One region of the Streptomyces sp. NPDC012637 genome, then DNA from elsewhere that is predicted to be linked to it. Evidence: riboswitches for the same ligand, from Rfam matches in the RefSeq annotation. Region 1 holds a riboswitch; each other region holds the start of a gene.
What was found. Region 1 has a riboswitch for cobalamin ahead of ACFY8W_RS16655 (cobalamin biosynthesis protein). Riboswitches for the same ligand answer to the same signal wherever they lie in the genome.
Positions count from the first base shown of each region.

Region 2: another riboswitch for cobalamin. It lies ahead of metE (5-methyltetrahydropteroyltriglutamate--homocysteine S-methyltransferase); the one in region 1 lies ahead of ACFY8W_RS16655 (cobalamin biosynthesis protein).
Region 3: another riboswitch for cobalamin. It lies ahead of ACFY8W_RS30280 (ABC transporter substrate-binding protein); the one in region 1 lies ahead of ACFY8W_RS16655 (cobalamin biosynthesis protein).

Region 1 covers NZ_JBIBDS010000003.1:793,899-798,511, forward strand. The annotation lists gene ACFY8W_RS16645 (putative cobaltochelatase) at 1-689, opposite strand, end outside; gene ACFY8W_RS16650 (cobyric acid synthase) at 745-2,253, opposite strand; gene ACFY8W_RS16655 (cobalamin biosynthesis protein) at 2,250-3,233, opposite strand; adenosylcobalamin (AdoCbl) riboswitch at 3,287-3,361, opposite strand; gene ACFY8W_RS16660 (hypothetical protein) at 3,537-3,758, opposite strand; gene ACFY8W_RS16665 (inorganic phosphate transporter) at 3,775-4,613, opposite strand, start outside.
Region 2 covers NZ_JBIBDS010000007.1:4,724-9,336, reverse strand. The annotation lists gene ACFY8W_RS25935 (SpoIIE family protein phosphatase) at 1-177, shown strand, start outside; gene metE (5-methyltetrahydropteroyltriglutamate--homocysteine S-methyltransferase) at 229-2,547, opposite strand; cobalamin riboswitch at 2,732-2,931, opposite strand; gene ACFY8W_RS25925 (MMPL family transporter) at 2,994-4,613, opposite strand, start outside.
Region 3 covers NZ_JBIBDS010000008.1:404,044-408,656, reverse strand. The annotation lists gene ACFY8W_RS30290 (amino acid permease) at 187-1,623, shown strand; gene ACFY8W_RS30285 (Mov34/MPN/PAD-1 family protein) at 1,709-2,134, shown strand; cobalamin riboswitch at 2,112-2,293, shown strand; gene ACFY8W_RS30280 (ABC transporter substrate-binding protein) at 2,332-3,309, shown strand; gene ACFY8W_RS30275 (iron chelate uptake ABC transporter family permease subunit) at 3,306-4,316, shown strand; gene ACFY8W_RS30270 (ATP-binding cassette domain-containing protein) at 4,313-4,613, shown strand, end outside.

The sequences.
Region 1 (4,613 bases):
CGCGCGGCGAACGCGGCCGGGTCGTCCTCGAACGCGAGCCTGCGCCGCACCACTTCCACCCGCTGCCCGGGCTCGCGCGAGGCCGCGACCTCGACGGTGAGCCCGAACCGGTCGAGCAGCTGCGGCCGCAGCTCGCCCTCCTCGGGGTTCATGGTCCCGACGAGCAGGAAACGGGCGGCGTGCCGCACCGAGACGCCTTCACGCTCGACGTACGAGGAACCCATGGCGGCGGCGTCGAGCAGCAGGTCGATCAGGTGGTCGTGGAGGAGGTTGACCTCGTCGACGTAGAGGATGCCCCGGTGGGCGTCGGCGAGGAGGCCCGGCTCGAAGGCCTTCACGCCCTCCGCGAGCGCCCGCTCGATGTCCAGCGCACCGACGAGCCGGTCCTCGGAGGCGCCGACGGGCAGTTCGACCATCCGCGCGGCCCGCGCGTCGGCCCCGGCGTTCTCGTGGGGCCCGTCCGGGCAGCCCGGGTCGGGCGCGACCGGGTCGCAGCTGAAGCGGCAGCCCGCGACGACGGCCACGGAAGGCAGCAGCTCCGCGAGCGCGCGGACCGCCGTGGACTTGGCGGTGCCCTTCTCGCCCCGGACCAGCACACCGCCCACCGCCGGGCTGACGGCGTTCAGCAGCAGCGCGAGCCGCAGGTCGTCCATGCCGACGACGGCGGTGAACGGATAGCGGGTGCTCATCGGGTGGTCACTCCTTCGAGAGGTACGGAAGTCGGGGCGGGGCGGCGCCGGGCGGTCACGGCGCACCCGGCGGCACGAACGGCAGGCCCTGCGGCACGCCCTTCTCGATCAGCCGGAGCAGCGCGTCCGTGTCGGCGTGCTCCTCGATCAGGTCGCCGAGGCGGTCCAGCTGCTCCTCGCGGAGCGTGCCGAAGGACGTGTCGGGCGCCGGGACGAAGCGGCGTCCGGCCGCGGCCGCCACCTCCCGCAGGAACGCCCGGCGGAAGCCGTCGCTCTCCAGCGAGCCGTGCCAGTGGGTGCCCCACACCGCGCCGACCCGGCAGCCGTCCAGGAACGGCGTGCCGCCGAGGACCTCCGCCACGCCGTGGTGGATCTCGTAGCCCTCGACCCGCTCGCCGAGCGCCTCGCCGACCGGCCGGGCCAGGGTCTTCTCGACCCCGAAGCGGATCCGGACGGGCAGCAGTCCGAGCCCGTCCACCACGCCGGCCTTCGATTCGACCTCGTCCTCGATCCGCTCGCCCAGCGCCTGGAAGCCGCCGCAGATGCCGAGCACCGGCCGTCCCTCGGCCGCCCGGCGGGCGAGGGCGTCGGCGAGACCGCGCTCCCGCAGCCAGGCCAGCGCCTTGACCGTCCCGCGGGTGCCGGGCACGACGACCAGGTCCGCGTCGACGAGCTCCTCGGGCCGGTCCACGAACCGCACGACGACGCCCGGCTCGGCGGCCAGCGCGTCCACGTCGGTGAAGTTGGACATCAGCGGGACGGCGCAGACGGCGACCCGCAGCACGTCCTCGCCCACCGGCGGTGCCACGACCGACTCGCGGACGGTGCCCCGCAGGGAGACCCGCAGCCCGTCCTCCTCGTCGATGCCGAGGCCGTGCGCGTACGGCAGGACACCGAAGGTCCTGCGCCCGGTGAGGCCGTGCAGCATGTCGAGCCCGGGCTCCAGCAGGGTCACGTCGCCGCGGAACTTGTTCACCAGATATCCGGCGACGAGCTCCTGGTCCTCGGGCGCGAGCAGCGCCGTCGTCCCGAAGAACTGGGCGAACACCCCGCCCCTGTCGATGTCGCCGACGACCACGACGGGCAGCTTCGCGGCCCGCGCGATGCCCATGTTCACGATGTCCGTGCGGCGCAGGTTGATCTCGGCCGGACTGCCCGCCCCCTCGCAGATCACGGCGTCATACGTGCCCCGCAGCTCCTCCAGGCACGCCATCACCGGCTCGAACAGCGTCTGCTGACGCCCGCCGTGGTAGCCGCGGGCGCTCATCTCGCCGACCGGCTTCCCCATCAGCACGACCTGGCTCGACCGGTCGCTGCCGGGCTTCAGCAGCACCGGGTTCATCAGCGCGCTCGGCTCGACCCGCGCGGCCTGCGCCTGCATGGCCTGCGCCCGGCCGATCTCCGCGCCCTCCCGGGTCACGAAGGAGTTCAGGGACATGTTCTGTCCCTTGAACGGCGCCACCTTCACGCCCTGCCGGACCAGCCACCGGCAGATGCCGGCGGTGACGACGCTCTTGCCCGCGTCGGACGTGGTCCCGGCGACCAGCAGCCCCCCGCCCCTCATGCGCTCCTCCGCTTCCTCGCGCTCACCGCGTCCGCGATCAGCCTGCCGCCCACACAGACGGCCAGGGTCAGTCCGGTGACCCGGCGGGACAGCCGCACCGCCCGGTCGATGTCGGCCACCTCGACGGCCCGCCCGGCCCCGTTCAGCACCGGCCGGTGCTCCACCCGCCCGCCGTACGACAGGGTGCCGCCGAGCCGTACGCCGAGGGCGCCCGCGAAGGAGGCCTCCACCGGGCCGGCGTTGGGGCTCGGGTGCCTCCCGGCGTCCTGCCGCCAGGCCCGCACCGCTCCGCCCGGGTTCCCGCCCGCCGCCGCGGCGAGTACGGCGGTGAGCCGGGCGCCCGGCCAGCCGGCCACGTCGTCGAGACGGGCCGAGGCCCAGCCGAACCGCCGGTGGCGCGGGGACCTGTGGCCGACCATCGCGTCGAGGGTGTTGACCGCCCGGAAGCCGAGCAGCCCGGGCACGCCCGCGACCGCGCCCCAGAACAGGGCGCCCACCACGGCGTCGGAGGTGTTCTCGGCGACCGACTCGACCACGGCACGGGCCATCGCCGGCCCGTCCAGGGCCTGCGGGTCGCGGCCGACCAGGTGGGGCATCCGCTCCCGGGCCACCTCCAGGTCCCCGGCCTCCAGCGCCCCGCCGATGGCGCGCGCCTCCCGGCCCAGGGTCGTACCGCCGACGACCGCCCACACGGAGGCGGCGGTCAGCGCGACGGACGCGGGCCGGCTGTCCCGTACCGCACGGGCGGCGAGGGCGCCGAGCGCCACCGTCCCGCCGGCGCAGAGGGCCGTGTGCAGGGCGCCGCGGCCGCGGTCGTCGCGCCACAGCCGGCGTTCGACGGCGCCGGCGGCGCGGCCGAAGGCGGCGACGGGATGGCCGCGGCGGGGATCGCCCGCGAGCAGGTCGACGGCGAGGCCGACGGCCGCTCCGTACGCGAAGGTCGAGGTGGCACGGGAAGGTCTGGGGCCGCGGCCGGGCATGGCGCTGTGTCCTCACTCAGGGTCCGCGCCCTGGGTCGACGTGACCGGCGGCGAGAGTTCCTGACTCCTGGCCCCTCGGGGCCGGTCACAGTGGCGGGACCGTGCCGGATTCGCACCGGACTTCCTCTGCTTGCCGCCGTATTGGCCCCGGCAGTCCACCACGCTGCGCGAACAGCCGTCAACTCACCCTTGACCTGCGTCGGGTCACTGTGCGGAGCACCACAAACACGACGGCCGGGCGGCCCGCACACGAGGTGCGGACCGCCCGGCCGGAAGGGTCTGCCGTGCTCCGTCGGACGACGGTCAGGCGACGATCAGGTAGATGCCGTACGCCACGGCCGCGACGCACAGGCCGAAGCAGGCGTAGGCGCCGGTGCGGGCCAGGGCGGCGGAGCCGCCCTGCGCGGCGGCCTGCTCCTGCTTGGAGAGGCCGACGATGCCGAGGGTGAACAGGCCCACGATGGCGACGGTCGCCACGAGGCTGACTCCGAAGACGGAGCCGAGAGCTGCCCAGTCGATCTTCATGCTTGGTTCCAGTTCCTCAGACCGCGGCGGCGGGGGCCGGGGGAGCGGCGGGGTCCGCGGGGTTCGGGGCGGGGATGGTGGTCTTCAGGTCCTCGTCGGTGACGGCGGCGACGGAGCCGGCCGGCGGCGGGGTGACGGCCGCCATGGCGGTGGTCACGACGCCCGCGGGCTCGGTGCCGGACGCGGTCTCGCTCTCGACGTCGTTGACGTTGGTGTGGTCGACGACCTGGCGGCGGGAGACGAGCCAGATGCCGATGCAGGAGGCGACCAGGAAGGCCGCGACGACGTAGACGCCCCAGTCGCCCTGGCGGGCGACGTACTCGGAGCCGGCACCGACCAGGCCCGCGGCCGGCAGGGTCAGACCCCAGGCGACGAACATGCGGGTGGCGGTCGACCAGCGGACGACGCCGCCCTTGCGGCCGAGGCCCGCGCCCATGACGGCGCCGGAGACGGAGTGCGTGGTCGAGAGGGAGAAGCCGAGGTGGGACGAGGCCAGGATGACGGTGGCCGCGCTGGTCTGGGCGGCGAAGCCCTGCTGCGGCTGGAGGTCGGTGAGGCCCTTGCCCATGGTGCGGATGATGCGCCAGCCGCCGAGGTAGGTGCCGAGCGCGATCGCCAGACCGGCGGAGACGATGACCCAGACGGGCGGGTTGGAGCCGGGGGCGAGGACGCCGCCGGCGACCAGGGCGAGGGTGATGATGCCCATCGTCTTCTGGGCGTCGTTGGTGCCGTGCGCGAGGGAGACGAGACCGGCGGACGCGATCTGACCGGCGCGGTAGCCCTTGTCGGTCGTCTTCTTGTCGGCCTTCTTGTCGAGGCGGTACGTCAGGCGGGCCGAGAGCATCGCGGCGATGC
Region 2 (4,613 bases), on a different contig from region 1:
GAGACCCGCGACCAGCCCCTCGACGAGCGCTTCGGCCTGCTCCTGTCCCTGCTCGCCGGCCCCCACCGCGACCTGGAGGACACCTGCGACCTCCTGCTGAGCGAGCTCCGGCAGCCGGGTGACCGCGACGACGTGGCCCTGCTCATCGCCCGCATGCAGGACGAGCAGCCGGACTGATCCGCGGGCCGGGGGCGCGGTTCGCGCGCCCCCGGCCCTGGTGCGTGGGGATCAGGAGGCGGTCAGCCGGGCGCGGACGATCCGGGCGGCGGCGACCAGGTTCTCCAGGGAGGCACGGGTCTCCGGCCAGCCGCGGGTCTTCAGGCCGCAGTCGGGGTTGACCCAGAGCCGTTCCGCCGGGATGGCGTCCAGGCCCTCGCGCAGCAGGTCCGCGGCCTCCTCGGCCGAAGGGACGCGCGGGGAGTGGATGTCCCAGACGCCGGGGCCGGCCTCGCGCGGGTAGCCGTGGGCGGCGAGTTCGCGGGCGACCTGCATGCGGGAGCGCGCGGCCTCCAGGCTGATGACGTCGGCGTCGAGGTCGTCGATGGCCTGGACGACGTCGCCGAACTCGGCGTAGCACATGTGGGTGTGGATCTGGGTGTCCGGCCGCACGCCGCTGGTCGTGAGGCGGAAGGCCTCGGTCGCCCAGGCCAGGTACGCGGCGTGGTCGGCGGTGCGCAGCGGCAGGGTCTCGCGCAGCGCGGGTTCGTCGACCTGGATGACCGAGGTGCCCGCCGCCTCCAGGTCGTCCACCTCGTCGCGCAGGGCCAGCGCGACCTGGCGGGCGGTGTCGGCGAGGGGCTGGTCGTCGCGGACGAAGGACCAGGCGAGCATGGTGACGGGGCCGGTGAGCATGCCCTTGACCGGCTTGCCGGTGAGGGACTGGGCGTACGACGTCCAGCGCACGGTCATCGGCTCCGGCCGGGAGACGTCGCCGGCCAGGATCGGCGGGCGGACGTAGCGGGTGCCGTACGACTGGACCCAGCCGTGCTGCGTGGCGAGGTAGCCGTGGAGCCGCTCGGCGAAGTACTGGACCATGTCGTTGCGTTCGGGTTCGCCGTGCACGAGGACGTCGAGGCCGGTCTTCTCCTGGTACGCGACGACCTCCCGGATCTCCGCCCTGATGCGCTCCTCGTAACCGTCGAGGTCGATCCGGCCGGCCCGCAGGTCGGCGCGGGCGGTGCGCAGTTCGGCGGTCTGCGGGAAGGAGCCGATGGTGGTCGTCGGCAGCGGCGGCAGGCCCAGGTGGGTGCGCTGGGCGGCGGCCCGCCGGGCGTACGGCTGGGAGCGGTGCGTGTCGGAGGCGGTGACGGCGGCGGCACGGGCGCGTACCGCCGGGTCGTGGGTGACGGGGGAGCTCGTACGGGAGGAGAGGGCGGCGCGGTTCGCCGACAGCTCGCCGGCGATGGCGCCGGTGCCGTACGCCAGGCCCCTGGCCAGGGTGACGAGTTCGGTGGCCTTCTGCCGGGCGAAGGACAGCCAGCGCGCGATCCCCGGGTCGACGTCGCGTTCGGCGGCGGCGTCGAGCGGCACGTGGAGGAGGGAGCAGGAGGCCGAGACGTCCACCCGGTCGGCGAGGCCGAGGAGCGTGCCGAGGGTCGACAGGGACTTCTCCAGGTCGTTGACCCAGATGTTGCGGCCGTCGACGACGCCGGCGACGAGCCGCTTGCCGGGCAGGCCGCCGACGGCGGCCAGGGCGTCGAGGTTCGCGGCCGCGGGTCCGGTGAAGTCGAGCGCCAGCCCGTCGACCGGCGCCTTGGCGAGGACAGGCAGGGCGTCGCCGAGGCGGTCGAAGTAGGACGCGACGAGCAGCTTCGGCCGGTCGGTGAGCGCCCCGAGGTCCCGGTACGCGCGTGCGGCGGCGTTCAGTTCGGCCGGCGTGCGGTCCTGGACGAGCGCGGGCTCGTCGAGCTGCACCCAGTCCGCGCCCGCCGCCCGCAGGTCGGCGAGCACGTCCGCGTACACCGGGAGCAGCCGGTCGAGCAGGGTGAGGGGTTCGAAGTCCCCGGGGACGCCCGGCGCGGGCTTGGCGAGCAGCAGGTACGTGACGGGGCCGACGAGGACGGGCCGCGCGCCGAGACCGGCGGCGAGGGCCTCGCGCAGCTCGGCGACCTGCTTCGAGGAGTCGGCCGAGAACGCCGTGCCGGGGCCCAGCTCGGGGACCAGGTAGTGGTAGTTGGTGTCGAACCACTTGGTCATCTCCAGCGGCGCCGCGTCCTGCGTGCCGCGCGCCATGGCGAAGTAGCCGTCGAGCGGGTCGGCGGCGAGTGCCTCCCGGTGGCGGGCCGGGACCGCGCCGACCATGACCGTGGTGTCGAGGACGTGGTCGTACAGCGAGAAGTCGCCGGTCGGCACCTCGTGGAGGCCGGCGTCGGCGAGCTGCCGCCGGCGCTCGGCGCGGACCCCGGCGGCGGTGGCGCGGAGGGCTTCGGCGGTGACCCGGCCCTTCCAGTAGCCCTCGATCGCCTTCTTCAGTTCCCGGCCCTGTCCCTGACGGGGGTAGCCGTACACGGTGGCCCGTGCTGCCGCGGCTGCGGACTTCGTGGTCACGGAGATCTCCTTCGCGAGATGGATCCCTGAGGTCCCGGCGACGGGACGAGGGCGCGAAGGGTGACGGAAGCGGACGCGAACGGCCGCGCGTCGCGTCACCACGCCGTCGTCCGTCCCGCTCCGGTCGCCGACCCGCCCTCGAGGTCACCGGGATGTCCGCGCGCGGAACGGTCCGCGTGCGGGCAACGGGCAGGTCTTCGGACTCGCGGGCGCGTCCGCCGGGTTCACCGGCGGACCCCTACTGGCCGTCGCTTCCCAGGTCCCGTGCATCGGACCCAGTGCTTCTGACGGCGGTCGTTCCCGCTCACCGCTGCGGGGCAGTCCCGGATTCCCACCGGGTTCCCTCTTACGACGCATCCCGCCTGGCTGACGGGGCGAACCAGCTGCCCCGCCAGCCTACGGTGCCGGCCGGCACGACGGGCCATATCCCGCCAGGCGCAGGCCGGTCAGCCCACGAGGTGGTCCTGCCGCACCGCGTGCCCCTGGGACGCGCTCTCCGGTCGCGTGAGCTTCTCGCCCTCGACGCCGACGTCCGGCAGGAGCCGGTCGAGCCACTTCGGCAGCCACCAGGCGGACTTGCCGAGGAGGGCGAAGAGGGCGGGGACGATGGCCATGCGGACGACGAAGGCGTCGAAGAGGACCGCGGTGGCGAGGCCGAAACCGATCATCTTCACGAAGTCGTCGGACTCCATGATGAAGCCGCCGAAGACACTGGTCATGATGATCGCCGCGGCGGTGACGACCCGCCCGCCGTACCGGAAGCCGGTGACGACCGCCTCGGCGGGCCGCGCCCCGTGGACGTACGCCTCGCGCATGCGGGAGACCAGGAAGACCTCGTAGTCCATCGCCAGGCCGAAGACCACGCCGATCATGAAGATCGGCATCGTGCTCATCACCGGGCCGGGCTGCTCGATCCCGAGCACGTCGGCCAGCCAGCCCCACTGGAAGACGGCGACGACGGCGCCCAGGGCGGCGGTCACCGACAGCAGGAAGCCGAGGGCCGCCTTCAGCGGGACGAGCAGGGACCGGAATACCACCATCAGCAGCAGGAACGCGAGGCCGACCACCAGCGCCAGGTAGGGCACGAGGGCGTCGTCGAGGGTCTGCGAGAAGTCGATGAACATCGCGGTCTGGCCGGCGACCAGGATCTCCGTCGCACCCGTCCCGGACTCGAGCCGGGGCGCGAGGGCGCGCAGCGAGCGGACGAGTTCCTCGGTCCGCTCGTCGGTCGGCCCGGTCTCGGGTATCACGTTGACGATCGCGGTGTCGCCCGCCTTGTTCGGGGTCGCGGGGGAGACGCCGGCGACGCCGGGACGCGTGGCGAGCTCCTTGCCGACCGCGGTGGCCGCGGCCTGCGCGTCCGCGGCCTGGACGGTGATCGTCAGGGGCCCGTTGAAGCCGGGGCCGAAGGAGTCCGCCAGCAGGTCGTACGCCTTGCGCTGGGTGGTGTGCACGGCCATGGAGCCCTCGCCGGGCAGGCCCAGTTCGAGGCTCGCGGCGGGCACGGCGACCGCCCCCAGGCCCACGACGCCGAGCAGCAGGACGGCGACGGGGTGGCGCAGGACGAGTGCGGCCCAGCGGGCGCCGAGGTTGGGCCTGCGGCGGGCGGCGCGCTTGTCGGCCCTGCGCTGCTGACGCTTCGACAGCGGCTTGCCGAGGTACTGCCTGCGGTCGCGGCGGGCGAGGACCCTGACGGGTGCGAAGCCGAGGAGCGCCGGCACGAACGTGACGGCCACGAGGACGGCGACGGCGACCGTGCCGGCGGCCGTGAGGCCCATCTTGGTGAGCATCGGAACGTTCACCACGGCGAGCCCGGCCAGGGCGATGATCACGGTCAGTCCGGCGAAGACGACGGCCGAACCCGCCGTGCCCACGGCACGGGCGGCGGCCTCCGCGCGCTCACGGCCGTCGGCGATCTCGGAGCGGTAGCGGGACACGATGAACAGGGCGTAGTCGATGCCGACGGCGAGGCCGATCATCATCGCGAGCGTCGTCGTGGTGGACGACAGGCCGAGCGTGCTGCCGAGCGCTGTGATGCCGCTGATGCCGATCCCGACGCCGATGAG
Region 3 (4,613 bases), on a different contig from region 1:
TCACTGTGAACACCGTGATAAATCTTCACGACCACCCGGGGACGCCACCCCTGTCCCCGGGGGCGCTTTGACCGGCTGACCGCCGGTGGCACTCCATCCACATCCGGGGGGATCAGGACCTGATCCGCAGCACAGAACGGCCCAGCGGCCGGGTGCGCGGACCAGCATGGAGAAAGGCGCACCACCATGACCTCAGTGCAGGTCGACAAGCAGCACGACGGCAATGAGGCCGCGGACACCGCAGCCGGCGAGGGCTATCACCGGGCACTCGGCGCACGTCAGATCCAGATGATCGCCATCGGCGGCGCCATCGGCACCGGGCTCTTCCTGGGCGCGGGCAAGGGCATCTCCATCGCGGGACCGAGCCTGATCCTCGCGTACGCCATCGCGGGAATCGTCATCTTCTTCATCATGCGGGCGCTCGGCGAGCTCCTCATGTACCGCCCGGTCTCGGGCTCCTTCTCGGAGTACGCGCGGGAGTTCATCGGCCCCTTCGCGGGCTTCGTGACCGGCTGGACGTACTGGCTCTTCTGGGTCGTCACCGGCATCACCGAGGTCACCGCCGCGGCCACCTACATGACGTACTGGTGGGACATCCCGCAGTGGATCTCCGCCCTCGTCTTCACCGTGATCCTCTACGGCGCCAACCTGATCTCCGTGAAGCTCTTCGGTGAGCTGGAGTTCTGGTTCTCGATGGTCAAGGTCACCGCGATCGTCGGCATGATCCTGATCTGTGCCGGCATCCTCACCATCGGCTTCTCCGACGCCGGCGACACCGCCTCGATCACCCACCTGTGGGACCTCGGCGGCTTCTTCGCCGGGGAGAACGGCATCGGCTCCACCCTCATGACCCTCCAGATGGTCATGTTCGCCTTCCTCGCCGTCGAGCTGGTCGGCGTCACCGCGGGCGAGTCCAAGGACCCGAAGACCGTCCTGCCCAAGGCCATCAACACCGTGCCGTGGCGCATCGCCGTCTTCTACGTCGGCGCGCTGATCATGATCCTGTCGGTCGTCCCGTGGACCGAGTTCAAGCCGGGCGTCTCGCCGTTCGTCGCCGCCTTCGAGAAGATGGGCCTCGGCATCGGCGCGGCCATCGTCAACTTCGTCGTGCTGACGGCGGCGCTCTCGTCCTGCAACTCCGGCATGTACTCCACCGGCCGCATGCTGCGCGACCTCGCGCTCAACGGCCAGGGCCCGAAGTTCTTCACCAGGCTGACGAAGAGCGGCACCCCGCTGATCGGCACGACCTTCTCGGCCGCGCTGATGATGGTGGGCGTCTGGATCAACTACCAGTGGCCCGGCGACGCGTTCAACTACGTCGTCTCCTTCGCCACCATCTCCGGCATGTGGGCCTGGATCATGATCCTGGCCTGCCACGTCCGCTACCGCCTCAAGGCCGACCGCGGCGAGCTGCCCGAGTCCTCCTTCAAGGCGCCCGGCGGCATCTGGCCCAGCCTCTTCGCCCTCGCCTTCATCGGCATGGTCATCGTGATGATGGGCATCGACGAGGGTGCGCGCGTCTCGCTGTACTGCGCGCCGCTGTGGGGCCTGCTCCTCGGCGTCGCCTACCTGGTCCTCAAGGCCCGCAACCCCGAAGGCGCCGCCTTCGCCAAGCGCTCGTAGCGCCTCCGACCTGCAAGGTCTCACCATTCGGGCCGTCTCGTATCGAACCTCGATACGGGGCGGCCCGTCTGCTTATCCTGTCGGCATGCTGACCATCACCCGAGCCCTGTACGACCAGATCGTCGAGCACTCCCGCGCGGACCACCCCGACGAGGCCTGCGGCGTGGTCGCGGGTCCGGTCGGCACGGGCCGCCCCGAGCGGTTCATCCCCATGCTGAACGCGGCGCGCTCGCCCACCTTCTACGAGTTCGACTCCGGCGACCTGCTGAAGCTCTACCGCGACATGGACGACCGGGACGAGGAGCCCGTGATCGTCTACCACTCGCACACGGCGACCGAGGCCTACCCGTCCCGGACCGACATCTCCTACGCCAACGAGCCGCAGGCGCACTACGTCCTCGTCTCCACCGCCGACACCGACGGCGCCGGCCCCTTCCAGTTCCGCTCGTACACGATCGTCGACGGCGTCGTGGAGGAGGAAGAGGTCAAGATCGTCGAGGCCTACGAGTAGTCTGGGCGCGACCTTTCAGGGCGGCAGGACCCAGGAAGCCGGTGCGAGTCCGGCGCGGTCCCGCCACTGTGAGCGCCCCCGGGTCCTGTCCGGCACCGACCCACCGGACGGGCCACGAGGGGCGCGAGCCAGGAACTGACCTGCCGCCTTCTCACCACCGATCGGGGACGTGGAAATCCCCGGAGGAGGCCAACGCCGTGACCTGGCGCCGCCCGCTGCTGCCCGCGCTCGCCCTCGTACCCCTGCTCGCCGCCTGCTCCGCACCGGCGTCCGGGACCGGGACCACGCCCACCGGGAAGGCCGCGCCCGGCTTCCCGTACACCGTGACCAACTGCGGTGTGACCACCACCTACCAGGCCCCGCCCAAGCGCGCGGTGACCATGAACCAGCACGTCACCGAGGTCATGCTCGCCCTCGGCCTGGAGAAGTCGCTCGCCGGCACCGCCTATCTCGACGACGCGGTCCTGCCCGCCTACAAGAAGGCCTACGACTCCGTCCCGGTCCTCGCCAAGGAGTACCCCTCCAAGGAGGCCCTGCTCGCCGCGAACCCGGACTTCGTGTACGGCGGTTACGCCTCCGCCTTCGACACCAAGGCCGGCCGCGGCCGCGACGACCTGAAGCGCTCCGGCATCGAGTCCCGGCTCAACACCGAGTACTGCCCGTCCGGCGCCACCTCCTTCGACGACCTCTACCGCGAGGTCGGCGAGGTGGGCCGCACCTTCGGCGTCGCCGAGCGCGCCGAGAAGTGGAACCGCGAGGCCCGCGCCGCGCTCGCCGCCACCGAGCAGCGGCTGGAGGGCGCCCCGCCGGTGTCCGTCTTCGTCTACGACAGCGGCGACAAGACCGCGTTCACCGCCGGCGGCAAGGGCATCGGCAACGAGCTGATCACCCGCGCCGGCGGCCGCAACGTCTTCGCCGACCTCGACAAGACCTTCGGCGACGCCACCTGGGAGCAGGTCGTCGCCCGCAAGCCCGAGGTCGTCGTCATCTACGACTACGGCTCCACCACCGTCGAGCAGAAGAAGCGGCGCCTCCTCGACGACCCTGCCCTGCGCGAGGTGCCCGCGATCAAGAACCGCCGCTTCGCCGTGCTGCCGCTCTCCGACACCGTGCTCGGCGTCCGGGCGCCCGCCGCCGTCGGCAAGCTCGCCGCCCAGCTCCACCCCGGCCGGTGAAGCGGTACGCGACCGTCGTCGCCGGACTGCTCCTGGCGCTCGCGGCGGCCGTCGTGGCCTCGCTGGCGCTCGGCTCCGTCCGCGTCCCGCCCGGCCAGGTGCTCGACGCCCTGACCGGCCGGGCCGGGCCCTCGCCGTACCGGACGATCGTGCTCGACGTCCGGCTGCCCCGGGTGCTGCTCGGGGCGGTCGTCGGCGCCGGGCTGGCCGTCGTCGGCACCGTCCTGCAGGCCCTGGTCCGCAACCGGCTCGCCGACCCCTTCCTGCTCGGAATCTCCTCCGGGGCCTCCGCCGGCGCCGTCGCCGTCATCGTCCTGGGCGTCGGCGGCGGGATCACCACCACCGTCGCGCTGCCCGCCGGGGCCTTCGCGGGCGCGCTGCTCGCACTCGTCCTCGTCTATGGCCTGGCCCGGCGCGGCGGCACCATGACCGGGCCGCGGCTCGTCCTGGCCGGGGTGGCCGTCTCGTACATCCTGTCCGCGCTGACCACCCTGCTCCTGGTCGTCGCGGGCCGCCCCGAGCAGTTCCAGGAGGCGCTGTTCTGGTCCCTCGGCGGCCTCGGCAGCGCCCGCTGGGACAGCCTGGCGCTGCCCGCGGCCGTCCTCGCCGCCGGCATCGGCGCGCTCCTCACCCTCGCCAGGCCGCTCGACCTGCTGCTCGTCGGCGAGGAGGGCGCGACCGTCCTCGGCCTGGACACCGCGCGCTTCCGCGCCGCCGTCTTCGTCCTCGCCTCGCTGGTCACCGCCGTCCTCGTCGCGGCCAGCGGAGCCGTCGGCTTCGTGGGCCTGATGGTCCCGCACGCCGCCCGCGCGGTCGTCGGGGCCCCGCACCGCCGGCTGCTGCCGGTCGCCGCGCTCGGCGGGGCGGTCGCGCTGGTCCTCGCCGACCTGGCCGCCCGTACCGTCGCCGCGCCGCAGGACATCCCCGTCGGCGTGCTCACCGCGCTCACCGGCGGCCCGTTCTTCCTGTGGCTGATGCGCCGCCGACCCGAAGGAGCGGCCCTGTGACCGAGCTGCGCGTGGAGTCCCTGTCGTACGAGGACCGGCTGCGCGAGGCGGACCTGGTCGTCCGCCCGGGCGAGACCGTCGGCCTCGTCGGCCCCAACGGCAGCGGCAAGACCACCCTGCTGCGCTGCGTCTACGGCACCCTCGCCGCCACCTCCGGGCGCGCCCTGCTCGACGGGGACGACCTGCGCGCGATGGGGCCGCGGGCGCGGGCCCGGCGGGTGGCGACCGTGCCGCAGGAGAGCGCCGCCGAGTTCGAGCTGACCGTCCGCGAGCTGGTCGCACTCGGCCGCTCCCCGC